One region of the Clostridium sp. CM027 genome, then DNA from elsewhere that is predicted to be linked to it. Evidence: predicted binding sites of a transcription regulator. Region 1 holds the regulator's gene; each other region holds the start of a gene.
The links. Region 1 encodes LexA, which represses DNA repair genes until DNA is damaged. Its sites were predicted from a motif close to CNAACANNTGTTNG; they were not measured.
Positions count from the first base shown of each region.

Region 2: recA (recombinase RecA) is a predicted target of LexA. The motif match lies at 2,679-2,692, and genes of this name have one in related genera.
Region 3: uvrB (excinuclease ABC subunit UvrB) is a predicted target of LexA. The motif match lies at 2,695-2,708, and genes of this name have one in related genera.

Region 1 is NZ_CP077725.1:769,992-774,575, forward strand. It holds gene purB (adenylosuccinate lyase) at 1-817, shown strand, start outside; gene KTC92_RS03800 (tyrosine recombinase XerC) at 1,200-2,198, shown strand; gene KTC92_RS03805 (hypothetical protein) at 2,267-2,776, opposite strand; gene lexA (transcriptional repressor LexA) at 2,960-3,568, shown strand; gene KTC92_RS03815 (methionine gamma-lyase family protein) at 3,675-4,584, opposite strand, start outside.
Region 2 is NZ_CP077725.1:401,388-405,971, reverse strand. It holds gene rny (ribonuclease Y) at 1-1,290, opposite strand, end outside; gene recA (recombinase RecA) at 1,589-2,644, opposite strand; gene pgsA (CDP-diacylglycerol--glycerol-3-phosphate 3-phosphatidyltransferase) at 2,808-3,353, opposite strand; gene rimO (30S ribosomal protein S12 methylthiotransferase RimO) at 3,337-4,584, opposite strand, start outside.
Region 3 is NZ_CP077725.1:3,254,415-3,258,998, reverse strand. It holds gene uvrA (excinuclease ABC subunit UvrA) at 1-656, opposite strand, end outside; gene uvrB (excinuclease ABC subunit UvrB) at 682-2,667, opposite strand; gene KTC92_RS15495 (radical SAM protein) at 3,031-4,410, shown strand.

The DNA.
Region 1 (4,584 bases):
AAATGATGAGAAAAAAGTAAAAGACTTAGATAAATATGTAGCGAATAAAATGGGCTTTGAAGATACATATCCCGTTACTGGTCAAACTTATTCTAGAAAAGTAGACTCTATAGTATTAAATACTTTATCAGAAATAGCTCAAAGTGCATATAAATTCAGTAATGATTTAAGGATACTTCAAAGCATGAAAGAAGTGGAAGAGCCTTTTGAAAAAAATCAAATTGGATCCTCTGCAATGGCATACAAAAGAAACCCTATGCGTTCTGAGCGAATTAGCTCTTTATCAAGATATATTATAGTGAATTCATTAAATCCTGCTATAACAGCTGCAACACAATGGTTTGAAAGAACATTAGATGATTCAGCTAATAAGAGAATATCCGTAGCTGAAGCTTTCTTAGCACTTGATGGAGTATTAAATTTGTATATGAATATAGCTGGAAATATGGTAGTATATGAAAAAGTAATTACTGCTCATGTAAACCACGAGCTTCCATTTATGGCTACAGAAAATATCCTTATGGAAGCTGTTAAAAGGGGCGGGGACAGACAAGAACTTCATGAGAACATTAGAGTTCATTCTATGGCTGCAGCAAAACGCGTTAAAGAAGAAGGCTTAAATAATGATCTTATAGAAAGAATAATAAATGATGATAGTTTTAGGATGTCAAAAGAAGAGATATTTGCTGTAATTGACCCGATTAAATTTGTAGGTAGAGCTCCAAGTCAAGTAATAGAATTTATAGATGAATATGTAAAACCAATAATCGAGGCCAATAAAGATGCATTAGGAGTAGAAACTTCTATAAACGTATAATCCTTAGTATTGGATAGAAATTATACTATAAAAAGCTATCAGTGATGCAAACAAAACTGATAGCTTTTTTAGTTTAACGACATTTTAGAAGGAAAGTCTCCCAATTCTATAAGTAAGAGTTACATAACCTAACAAATAGAAAATTTCAGTGGTAGTATAAATCTCCTTTTGAAGTCGGTAATATTGTAGCTCCACAGGCCATGATTTCACTATAACTTTCGAAGAATAAAATTCAAATTGCATGTGGAAATAATAAAAATAATAAAAACATTTGTTTATTTTTATTATTTTAGAAAAATCAGGATTTTGCTCCCCCTCTTGTAGTATAATAATGTCGTGAAATGTAAGTTTCACGACATTATAATGATTTTTGGAGGTACTTATGAAATCGAATATAAATACTATTTATAACAATGAACTCCCACCGTTTCTAAATGATTATCTGAATTATTTATCTACTATTAAAGGATGTTCTAGTTCTACTGTTGTTGCTTATACTGCTGATTTATCATTGCTATTAAAGTTCTTAAAAATATACAAAGGTCTAGTCTCTTCAGAAAATGCTCTGCCTCTTGAGAACATTATAATTAGTGACCTAACTTTAGATACATTAAAAACTCTTACATTGCAGGATTTATATGCCTATATCTCCTATCTTGGGAAATATAGGGCTAATGGTAACTACGCTAAAGCAAGAAAAATTGCATCTATAAAGTCCCTATTCAAGTATTTAACCACTAAGGCTAAAGTGCTAACTATAGACCCGACAATAGATTTAGAGTCACCAAAACTTGGTAAAAGAAGTCCTGTTTTTTTAACATTAAGTGAAAGTAAGGCACTACTAGACGCTACAAGCTCTAGAGATAAGCATTCTATTCGCGACCATAGTATTATTACATTATTCTTAAATTGTGGTATCAGGCTGTCAGAACTTTGTAGTATAAACATATCCGATTTTAAAGATGATACATTATCTATTATTGGGAAAGGAAATAAAGAACGAACCATTTATTTGAATAAAGCTTCATTGAAATCAATTTATAAATATTTGCCTATTAGAAATATGAACATAGATAAAATTCATTCTGAAGATAAGGATGCCCTTTTTATAAGTGGTAAATATGGAAGAATTAATAAACGCACTGTGGAGAGAATTGTAAAAAAATATATAGGTAATGCTGGACTTAATAAAGATAAGTATACTCCTCATAAATTAAGGCATACATCTGCTACTCTTATGTATAAATATGGAAATGTAGACATTAGAAGTCTACAAGAAATATTAGGCCATGAAAATATATCTACCACCCAAATATATACTCATGTAGATAATGATAAATTAAGAAATGCGGTTAAGTCAAATCCACTTTCTGATGAATAAAAAAAAGTATATATTACGCGTATTGCAATACGGTTAATGCATTATGCGTAATATATACTTTCTAATACTTATATTTTTTTTAGTCTTATAAGTCCAGGAAATTCTTCTTGAAGTAATCCTGAGTTATCATCTTCATTTTCAAGTAGCTCTTTTGCCCCGTCTATGTCATCTATAAATTCCCAAACCTCATTGTTTTCAGGTATGAACTCATCTTTATGTAGTTTTAAAAATTCATCGCTGGCTACCACTGAGTCATAATCTTCAAGTTTTGGTAGTTCATCATTTTCATTTTCATCATTATCTACTTCTTCCGCTAAATTAATTTCAGACCTGTCACAAATATTTTCGTCTACCTCTTCTACCCCTTCAATCTCATTATCCTCAAAAACTTCATCAATTTTTATAGCTTTTACATCGTAACCTTCCATTTCTAAGCATTTACCGCAATTATTACATTTCTTATTTGAATTTAATTCACAGACTTCACATTCTCCACAACTATTACAAATTTTCTTATTATTAAATATACAATTTTTAGACATACAACACTCCAATCTATTTATTTCAAATACTTTCATAATAGACTATTATAGCAAATATATTTTCAATAATCAAACACTAACACCCCTTAATAATGACTTATGTATTCATACATAATAATATATAATTTTTTATTTTTATTAATAACTATAAAACAGAACGTAAGTTTGATGTTATTACATTTATATGGTATAATTATACTATGAATGGGAGGCGTTTACATGTTAACTGAAAAAAAAGATAAGCAAAGTGAAATATATAACTTTATAAAGAAACAGGTACAACTAAAAGGATATCCACCTTCAGTCAGAGAAATATGTGATGGCGTAGGATTAAGATCTACTTCGACTGTTCATGGGCATTTAGCAAGACTAGAAAAAAAAGGATTTATCCGTAGAGACCCTACCAAGCCTCGTGCAATTGAATTAATAAAGGATTCTGTCATAAGAAAAGAACTTATAGATATACCTATTATAGGGAAAATCACTGCTGGCAAACCAATACTCGCAGTTGAAAATGTTGAAGATACATTTACACTTCCTTTAAATTTCACTAAAACCAATAATGAACTATTTATGCTTAAAGTTTCTGGTAGCAGCATGATTGAAGCAGGAATATTGGATAAAGACCTTGCTATAATTGAGAAAATCAATACCGCTAAAAATGGCGATATAGTTGTAGCTCTTATTGATAATGAAGCAACTATTAAAAGATTTTTCAAGGAAAAAGATCATATAAGGCTTCAGCCTGAAAATTCAACTATGTCCCCTATCATAGTTGATGACTGTGTAATTTTAGGTGTACTTGTTGGTATTTACAGAAAGTATTAAATATCCACCTTTAAAGATTTTATGTAACAAAAAAGTCCTGCAATGAATATATCAATTGCAGGATTTTTTTATTCTATTATTAAGTCATAAATATTTACTTTCTAGTTCAAATAACTCTTGAAAGTGCTATTAGTATTCCAATTTTAGCATGATCAAACGTTAATCCACCCTGTAAATATGCTATATAAGGCTCTCTTATTGGAGCGTCTGCAGATAATTCTATAGATGCTCCCTGAATAAATGCACCTGCTGCCATTATAACCTTATCTTCATATCCTGGCATGTCCCACGGTTCACATTGAACAAAAGAATCAATGGGAGACCCCTCTTGTATACCCCTACAGAAATTAATTAACTTTTCCTTATCATTAAATTTAATTGCTTGAATTATATCACTTCTTTTATCAGTATACTTAGGAAGAACTTCAAAACCTGCAAGTTCCATAATTCTTGCACAGAAAATAGCGCCCTTCAATGCTTCCATAGCTATATGTGGTGCTATGAATAGTCCTTGATATAAAGAACGCATAACTCCAAACGTAGAACCACATTCCCCTCCTATTCCAGGAGTTGTTAGTCTGTAAGAAGCTTGTCGTACATATTCTTCTTTACCTGCAATATATCCACCTGTAGGTGCAATTCCACCACCAATATTTTTTATGAGGGATCCAGCAACTATATCTGCTCCTACATCTGTAGGCTCCGTAACATCAATAAATTCACCATAACAATTATCTACAAAACAAATAACCTTTGGATTTATAGCTTTTGCAGCGCTTATAATATCATCTATTTCAGAAATTAATAATGCTTTTCTCCAGCCATATCCAGTAGATCTTTGAATATGAATTAGCTTTATTGACTTATCTTCAATCAGTGTCTTTTTCATTAAATCAATATCAACTTTAGAGTTATCGTTTAATTCTAATTGTTTATATTTTACACCATAATCTTTTAATGAGCCTATATCCTCCTTAGCATTTATACCTATTATATTAAGAAGTGTATCATAAGGT
Region 2 (4,584 bases), 370 kb from region 1:
ACCTGGTCTTGCCGCTGATATAGCATCTGCCGCTTGAACTAGTATTGCTTCAAGGGATTCTAACTCAACGTCACCGTGATGCGCTGCAATTGCATTTACTACAATAGAGGACTCATGGTGTTTTTTAGCTATTTCTGAACCTATAAGCGCATGTGGACCTTCAACTTCATGATCTACAGCTTTACCTATATCATGAAGTAGACCGCATCTTTTAGCGAGTGTTGGGTCAATTCCAAGTTCAGATGCCATAAGTCCAGCTAAATATGAAACTTCTATAGAATGCTTTAATACATTTTGACCATAACTGGTTCTGTATTTAAGCCTTCCAAGCAGCCTGATAATTTCCGAATGAAGTCCATGCACTCCTGTTTCAAAAGTTGCTTGTTCTCCTTCTTCTTTTATGTCACTATCAACTTCTTTTTTAGCTTTTTCTACCATTTCCTCAATTCTAGCAGGGTGAATTCTTCCATCCACTATTAGTTTCTCAAGTGCTATTCTAGCAACTTCGCGCCTTATAGGATCAAATGCTGAAAGAATTACTGCTTCAGGTGTATCATCTATTATTAAATCTACTCCTGTAAGCGTTTCTAGAGTTCGAATATTTCTACCCTCTCTACCTATTATTCTTCCTTTCATCTCATCATTAGGAAGCGAAACCACATGAACTGTTGTTTCTGCTACATGATCGGCTGCACATCTTTGAATAGCATAAGTAATAATTTCTCTTGCTTTTTTATCAGCTTCTTCTTTTGCCTTAGTTTCAATTTCTTTAATCATAATTGCAGCATCGTGTTTAATTTCTTTTCTAATTTCATCTAATAAAACTTGTTTTGCCTCATCAGATGTCAACCCTGATAATCTTTCTAATTCTCCTCTTTGCTTTGTGTATAAATCTTGTACACTTGCTTCTAGCATTTCACTTTCTTGTTGTTTTTTATTAAGATTTTCTTCTTTTCTCTCCAGCACATCACTTTTTTTATCTAATGATTCTTCTCTTTGGATGTTTCTTCTTTCTAACCTTTGAACTTCATTACGTCTTTCTCTTGATTCTTTTTCTAAATCAGTTCTAAGTCTGTGAACTTCTTCTTTGGCTTCTAAAATAGCCTCTTTCTTTTTTGATTCAGCATCTTTTACACTTTCATCAATAATTTTTTTAGCTTCTTTTTCGGCCTTGAAAATATTTGCTTGAGATATATTTTTTCTAATATAAATTATAACAAAAATACATGCTAAAACAACAACCAAAATAGCACAAACTACTATGAGCATTGTTTGACTTTTAGTATCCATTGATTATCAACACCTCCTTTGCTTATTTCAAATCTATTTAAGAGTAAATATGAAAGCTAGAAAAGGTGCTATATTTAATTGGTAACAATTTAAATATACTAAACCAGTATTTGTATTTATTTTATATTACTTTTCAGTTAATGTCAAGATTTTAACGTTTAAATAAGTCTTTATTCTTACTATTATATAGTAGTTATGATAAACTTTAGCATATTGCATCATAGAATGCATATGCCTGATACCATAATAATATTCCTTAATTATAAGTTAAAGAAAAAAAGCAAGTAAAAACTTGCTTTTATGCTTCTTTTTTACTTGCTTCTTTTTTGCTAACTTCTTTTTTACTAGTCTCTGCGTTCTTGTATAATGGTAGGTTATGTTTTGCTCTAATTTTGTTTTCTATCTCTAACATAACCAAAGGGTTTTCTTTAAAATATTGTTTTGAATTTTCTCTTCCCTGTCCAAGTCGTATATCTCCATATGAGAACCATGCTCCACTTTTTTGTACAATCTCTTCTACAACTCCTATATCTAGAACATCGCCCTCTCGAGATATGCCGTGACCATACATAATATCAAATTCAGTTTTCTTAAATGGAGGAGCTACTTTGTTTTTAACTATTTTTATTCTTGTTCGATTACCCATAAATTCATCGCCTTGTTTAATTGTATCTATTTTTCTAATATCTAGTCTAACAGATGCATAAAATTTCAACGCTCTACCACCAGGGGTTACTTCTGGGTTACCAAACATTACTCCTACTTTTTCTCTTAATTGATTTATAAATACAAGAACACATTGGGATTTATTTATAGAACCCGCAAGTTTTCTTAAAGCTTGCGACATAAGTCTTGCTTGGAGTCCTACATGGGAGTCTCCCATTTCGCCTTCAATTTCAGCTTTAGGCACTAAAGCTGCTACCGAATCCACTACGATAACATCTATAGCCCCAGAGCGAACTAAAGCCTCTGTAATCTCTAACGCCTGTTCACCAGTATCTGGTTGTGATACTATTAAATTTTCTATATCTATTCCTAGTGCTTTAGCATATTCAGGGTCTAAAGCATTCTCTGCATCTATAAATGCAGCTGTACCACCATTTTTTTGAGCTTCTGCAACTATATGAAGTGCAACTGTAGTTTTACCTGAAGATTCTGGTCCAAAAACTTCTATTATTCTTCCTCTAGGTACACCACCTATGCCTAGGCCTATGTCAAGTCCTAAACAACCAGTGGAAATAGCCTCTATATTTAACTTACTATTTTCTCCAAGTTTCATTACAGAGCCTTTTCCGAATTGTTTTTCTATTTGACCCATAGCTACTTCTAGCGCTTTTAATTTTTCATTATTCATAAATTTCCCCTGCGGGTTCACCATCCTTTTTCGACGAACGTTTGTTCTGAATTTAAGTATACACCATTTATTTTATATGGTCAACATACAAAGCAATATCTGCCATTTTCATTTACTAAAGAAATCCTTTTATTTGTATTATTAACAAACTCTAATAATTTAATCACTTATCGACTCTAATTGTACCTTTGTTTTTTACAAAATAGTCAACACCAGATATTATTGTAATAATTACTGCGGCAGCCATGAAAATATTGGTTAACGCATTTAATAACGTATTTGCGTAAGATAAATTTATCAATGCTGTAATTATAGCTACTATTTGAATAACGGTTTTAAGTTTCCCCCATTTACTAGCCGCAATTACTTTTCCCTCTGAAGCAGCTATTGTTCGAAGTCCTGAAACTGCAAATTCTCTAGCAATTATAATCATAGCTACCCAACTAGACACAATCTGAAGCTCCACTAATGAAACAAGTGCAGCAGTTACTAAAAGTTTATCTGCTAGAGGATCCATGAATTTTCCGAAATTAGTTATTTGATTTCTGCTTCTAGCTACATAGCCATCCAACTTATCAGTGAGAGATGCTACTATAAAAACAATTGTCGCCAGTTCTCTTCCATAAGGTATTCCTTTAACCGCCATAAACACTAAAAATATAGGTACTAAAAAAATTCGAATCATTGTAAGTTTATTTGCAAGATTCATAGCACACAACTCCTATTAAATCATATTCTAACGCTTTGGTAACCCTTACTGTTACGAATTCTCCCTTATTATAATCTTTGTCAGATTCAAAGAAAATAGTTCCATCAACTTCTGGTGCCATTTCATAACTTCTACCAAAATAAGTTTTACCATTAAATCCTTCTACTAAAACTTTGTAAATTTTGTCTATTTTTTTACTATTTATCTCTTTTGATATATTTTGTTGCACAATCATTAATTCTTCTTCACGTTTTTCCTTTATTTCTTCTGGAATTTGATTTTTCATCTCTGCAGCTGCAGTACCATCTTCCATTGAGTACTTGAACACTCCCAATTTATCAAATTTAGTTTCATTAATAAACTGTTTCAATTCTTCAAAATTTTCTTCCGTTTCTCCTGGAAATCCAACGATTAATGTAGTTCTAAGGGTTAATCCCTTAATACCCTTCCTCATCTTATTTATGTTTTCTGTTATGATATTTTTTCTTCCTTTCCTTTTCATGGATTTAAGAAGATCATCGCTTATATGTTGAATTGGTATATCTACATATTTGCAAACTTTATCATTTAAAGAAATTTCATTAATAATATCATCCGTCATTTCTTCTGCATAACAGTAAAGTACTCTAATCCATTCAATCCCACTTATTTGAGAAATTTTTCTTATTAATTTATGTAGGTTTTTTTCACCATATAAATCTATCCCGTATCTAGTGGTATCTTGAGCAACTAAAATAATTTCCTTGCAACCATGTTCACTTAAATCCTTAGCCTCTTGTATTATGTTCTCCATTTTTCTGCTTCTATATTTTCCTCTAATATTTGGTATTGCACAATATGCACAAGCATTATCACAGCCCTCGGAAATTCTAATATAAGCAGAGTATGTTTCTGTAGTTAATACTCTTTGTCCTTCATTAATATTATCATCACTATAAGTGCAATGTTGTACTTTAATATTTTTTAAAAGAACCTCTTCTATACTACTTACTAACTTGTCATAATCATTAACACCGAGGATTATATCAAGTTCTGGCATCAATTCAATCAGATCCGACCCATAACGCTGAGTAAGGCAACCCGTCGCAATCAATACTGTGCAATTATATTTCTTTTTGTATTCTGACATTTCTAGAATAGTGTCTATTGATTCTTGTTTTGACGATTCTATGAATCCACAAGTATTCACTAAAATTATATCTGCTAGTTTAGGATCATTTGTCATATCATA
Region 3 (4,584 bases), 1.4 Mb from region 1:
AGCCTCCCTCGAACTTCTTCTTTTACAGAAATTCTGTCTATTACTATCTCTATATTATGTTTCTTAGTCTTTGCGAGTTTTATTTCCTCTTCCAGAAGCTCTACAGTAGTACCATCTATCCTAGCGCGAACGAAACCATTTTTTTTAATATTTTCTATTATCTTGACATGTTCACCTTTTTTTCCCCTTATCACAGGAGATAAAATTGAAATCTTAGTTTTCTCTGGCATATCCATTATTCTATCCACCATCTGGTCTACAGTTTGCTGAGAAATCTCCTTACCACATTTAGGACAATGAGGCGTCCCTACTTTAGCATAAAGAAGTCTCAAATAATCATAAATTTCAGTTACAGTACCCACTGTGGAACGTGGATTTCTGTTAGTAGTTTTCTGATCTATAGAAATAGCAGGCGATAACCCCTCTATGTACTCAACATCTGGCTTATCCATATTACCTAAAAATTGCCTTGCATATGCAGATAATGACTCCACATACCTTCTTTGCCCCTCTGCATATAATGTATCAAAAGCAAGTGAAGATTTACCAGACCCTGAAAGTCCAGTAAACACTACAAATTTATCTCTCGGTATCTCCAAATCAACATTTTTTAAATTGTGAACCTTAGCACCCTTTATAAAAATTTTATCCCTCATATTTTCCTCCTCTGTTACAACACAATTATATATTTTTAATCTGCTTTTTGAGTTTATAAATTATATCGCGAAGCTGCGCCGCTCTTTCAAAATGTAAATCCTTAGCTGCTTGCTTCATCTCATTTTCATACTTATCCATTAACTTTTTAGTTTCATCGTAATTCGCATCCATTGCAGCTTCAAGGGTTTCATATACCTCTTTATCTTCCGCAACTGTTATAGATCCGATTACTTCCCTAATATCTTTTACAATAGTGGTTGGCACTATATCATGTTCTTCATTATATTCCATCTGAATTCCTCTACGCCTTGTAGTTTCATCCATAGCCTTTTTCATAGATTTTGTAATTTTGTCTGCATACATTATTACCTTGCTCTCTGAATTTCTTGCAGCTCTTCCTATTGTTTGAATTAATGAGGTTTCAGAACGTAAAAACCCTTCTTTATCTGCATCGAGTATTGCAACAAGAGCTACTTCTGGAATATCTAATCCTTCTCTCAAAAGATTTATACCTACTAGCACATCAAAAGTACCTAGCCTAAGATCTTGGATAATTTTCATTCTTTCTATGGTATCAATATCCGAATGTAAATATGTAATTTTCATATCCATTTCTTTAAAGTATTTAGTCAAATCTTCTGACATTTTTTTTGTAAGGGTCGTAACTAAAACTCTAAAGCCTCTTTTTATTGTTTCCTGAATGATCGCATATAAATCATCTATTTGCCCCTTAACAGGCCTTATAACTATTTCAGGATCCAATAACCCCGTAGGTCTTATTACTTGTTCTGCCACATTCTCACTATGTTCTGCTTCATAAACGTTTGGAGTTGCACTTACAAAAATCGTTTCATTCATAGTACCCTCAAACTCCTGAAAAGTTAGCGGTCTATTATCATAGGCTGACTTAAGTCTAAATCCATAATCAATTAAATTAGTCTTTCTTGATTTATCCCCACCAAACATAGCTCTAACCTGCGGAAGAGTTACATGGCTCTCATCTATAAACATTAAGAAATCCTTAGGGAAATAATGCATCAATGTTTGAGGTGCTGTTCCAGCAGCCCTGCCATCTAAAATTCTAGAATAGTTCTCTATACCAGTACAGTAACCAACCTCTCTCATCATTTCAATATCATAGTTTGTTCTTTGCTTAAGTCTTTGTGCCTCTAAAGCTTTATCCTCTGAAGTAAGCTCCTTTAACCTCTCCTCAAGCTCCTGCTCTATTTGAGCTATGCCAAGTTCCAATTTATCCTTGGATGTAGCAAAATGGGAAGCCGGGAAAATAGATACATGTTTTAGGGTTCCAATAATTTCTCCTGTAAGAGAATCAAATGATCTAATCCTTTCTATCTCATCTCCAAAAAACTCTACCCTAATTCCTTCACTTGACGATGAAGCAGGGAATATATCTATAGTGTCACCTCTCACTCTAAAGGTTCCGCGAATAAAATTAATATCATTTCTTTCATACTGTATATCTACTAACTGTCTTATTACTTCATTTCTATCCTTTTCCATGCCAACCCTTAATGACACTGTAAGTTTTTTATACTCCTCGGGGTTACCAAGTCCATATATACATGAAACCGAAGCCACCACAATAACATCGTTACGCTCTAGTAATGCCGATGTAGCTGAATGTCTTAATTTATCAATATCATCGTTAACAGATGAATCTTTTTCTATAAATGTATCCGTCTGTGCAATATAAGCCTCTGGCTGATAATAATCATAATATGAAACAAAATACTCAACACAATTATCAGGAAAAAATTCTCTAAACTCTGAGCAAAGCTGTGCTGCTAAGATCTTATTATGAGCAAGCACCAATGTAGGCTTTTGAACTCTCTCAACAATATTAGCCATGGTAAAAGTCTTACCTGACCCCGTTACTCCTTTAAGAGTTTGAAACTTTTTACCTTCTTCAATTCCGCGCACAAGACTATCAATTGCCCGTGGTTGATCTCCAGTAGGTTTAAACTTTGAATGTAACTTAAACTCATGCATAAAATCACCGCCTTGTATTCCTTCTTCTGAACATTTGTTCGTTACTTCTATTTTAACTATAAATTTTTAATATGTCAATATATCCTATACTAATTCACAAAAACTATTCACCTACTATAAATTAAAAAAATCTAAAGATTATAATTAACACCCTTCATAGTTCTTTCAACAATATTTCTTGCTAATTTACCGTTAAAAATTTTCATTAGTTGCATTTTATTCTAAATTATAAATATAGATACTATATATATATATATATAATCACCTATTTGCATCTAGACAAAATTAACGATTAATATTAGTTGATTCTCATTAAATAATAATATACTGCATAAAAAAAATATTTTAAATGGAGGAATTGTTGTGAGTATTATGAATTCTGTAGAAAAAGGTGTAAAATCTAAAATCATGGAGACTTTAATTAATTATCTAGAAAAGAACCCAGAAAGAAATGTTGACAAAATTTTTGATACTATAAAAAAACTAATAAAAGATGAGTCTCAACTAAAACAAATAGATTTTGTCTATAGTTATTACAAGAGTAACCCACCAACACATGAATATATACAAAATATATTAACTAATACAGACACAAAGTGTCTTAAGAAATTGGTTACTAATTTCTTTGCAAATGCAAATTGGTATGCTGGTGCAAAACGCAACAAATTCTTAACTGACGAAGATACAAAAATACCATTTGTTTTGCTAATCAGTCCATCTATGAGATGTCCTTTGCACTGCGTTGGATGCTATGCATCTAATTATAGTAAAGATACTGATATTCCACCTGTAGAAGTAGAGAGATTAATTAAAGAAGCAAGAGATTTGGGAATATACTGGATAATAATACTTGGGGGTGAACCTTTCTATAATGACTATCTGCTCGATATATATGAAAAATTTGATGACATGATGTTCTCCCCGTTTACTAGTGGCATTCTTATAACTGACGAAATTGCCAATAGGATACAAAAATGTTCAAATGTATTCCCAATGCTCTCGATTGAAGGCTTTGAAGAAGATACAGAATCAAGAAGAGGAAAGGGTACATTCGCAAAAGTTATACATGCTATGGATATGCTTAAAGAAAGAGGAGTTTTATTCGGAGTTTCAACATGTGTTACAAGAACTAACATAGATGATGTATTATCTGATAAGTTTACTGATATGCTAATTGAAAAAGGTTCTAAATTAAGTTGGTATTTCTTGTTTATGCCGGTAAGTTCACATCCACAGTTTGATATGATGCTTACACCAGAGCAGAGAATAAGACTTGGAAGAAGAACTAATGAAATAAGAACAACAAAACCATATTTTACAATTGATTTCTTTAATGATGCTCCATTAGTAGGGGGATGTATAGCCGGTAAATACTTCTTTCATATCAACTCGAAAGAAGACGCAGAACCATGTATATTTGCACATTTCTCAACAGTTAATTTAAAGGGAAGACCATTAATTGACGCTTTTAGGGATCCTTTCTTTAAAGAATTAAGACATAGACAGCCCTATAACAAAAATATGTTAAGGCCATGTATGATGATAGATAATACCAATGTAATAAGAGATGTATGTCAAAAGGTTGGCGCTAAACCAACTGATGCTGCTGGAGATGTTATGCTTAATGATAAAGAATTCCATGAAAATATTGACAAGGTTGCAAATGCTTTCACACCTTACGCCGATAAAGAGTGGAAGGAAACTTTTAATGAAAAAGGAAATGATGAATTATCAAAAGGTTAATTATGAACTTTCTCCTGCGTGGTTTGAAATAACAGGTTGAAACGTCAAAGTTATCCACATTATTTTTCGCAAGCTATTCCTCTATAATAAAAAAGAGAAAAGTATATAATACTTATTAATGCATTATAAGTATTATATACTTTTTTTGCGCATAAAAATATTTGTTAGCAATCC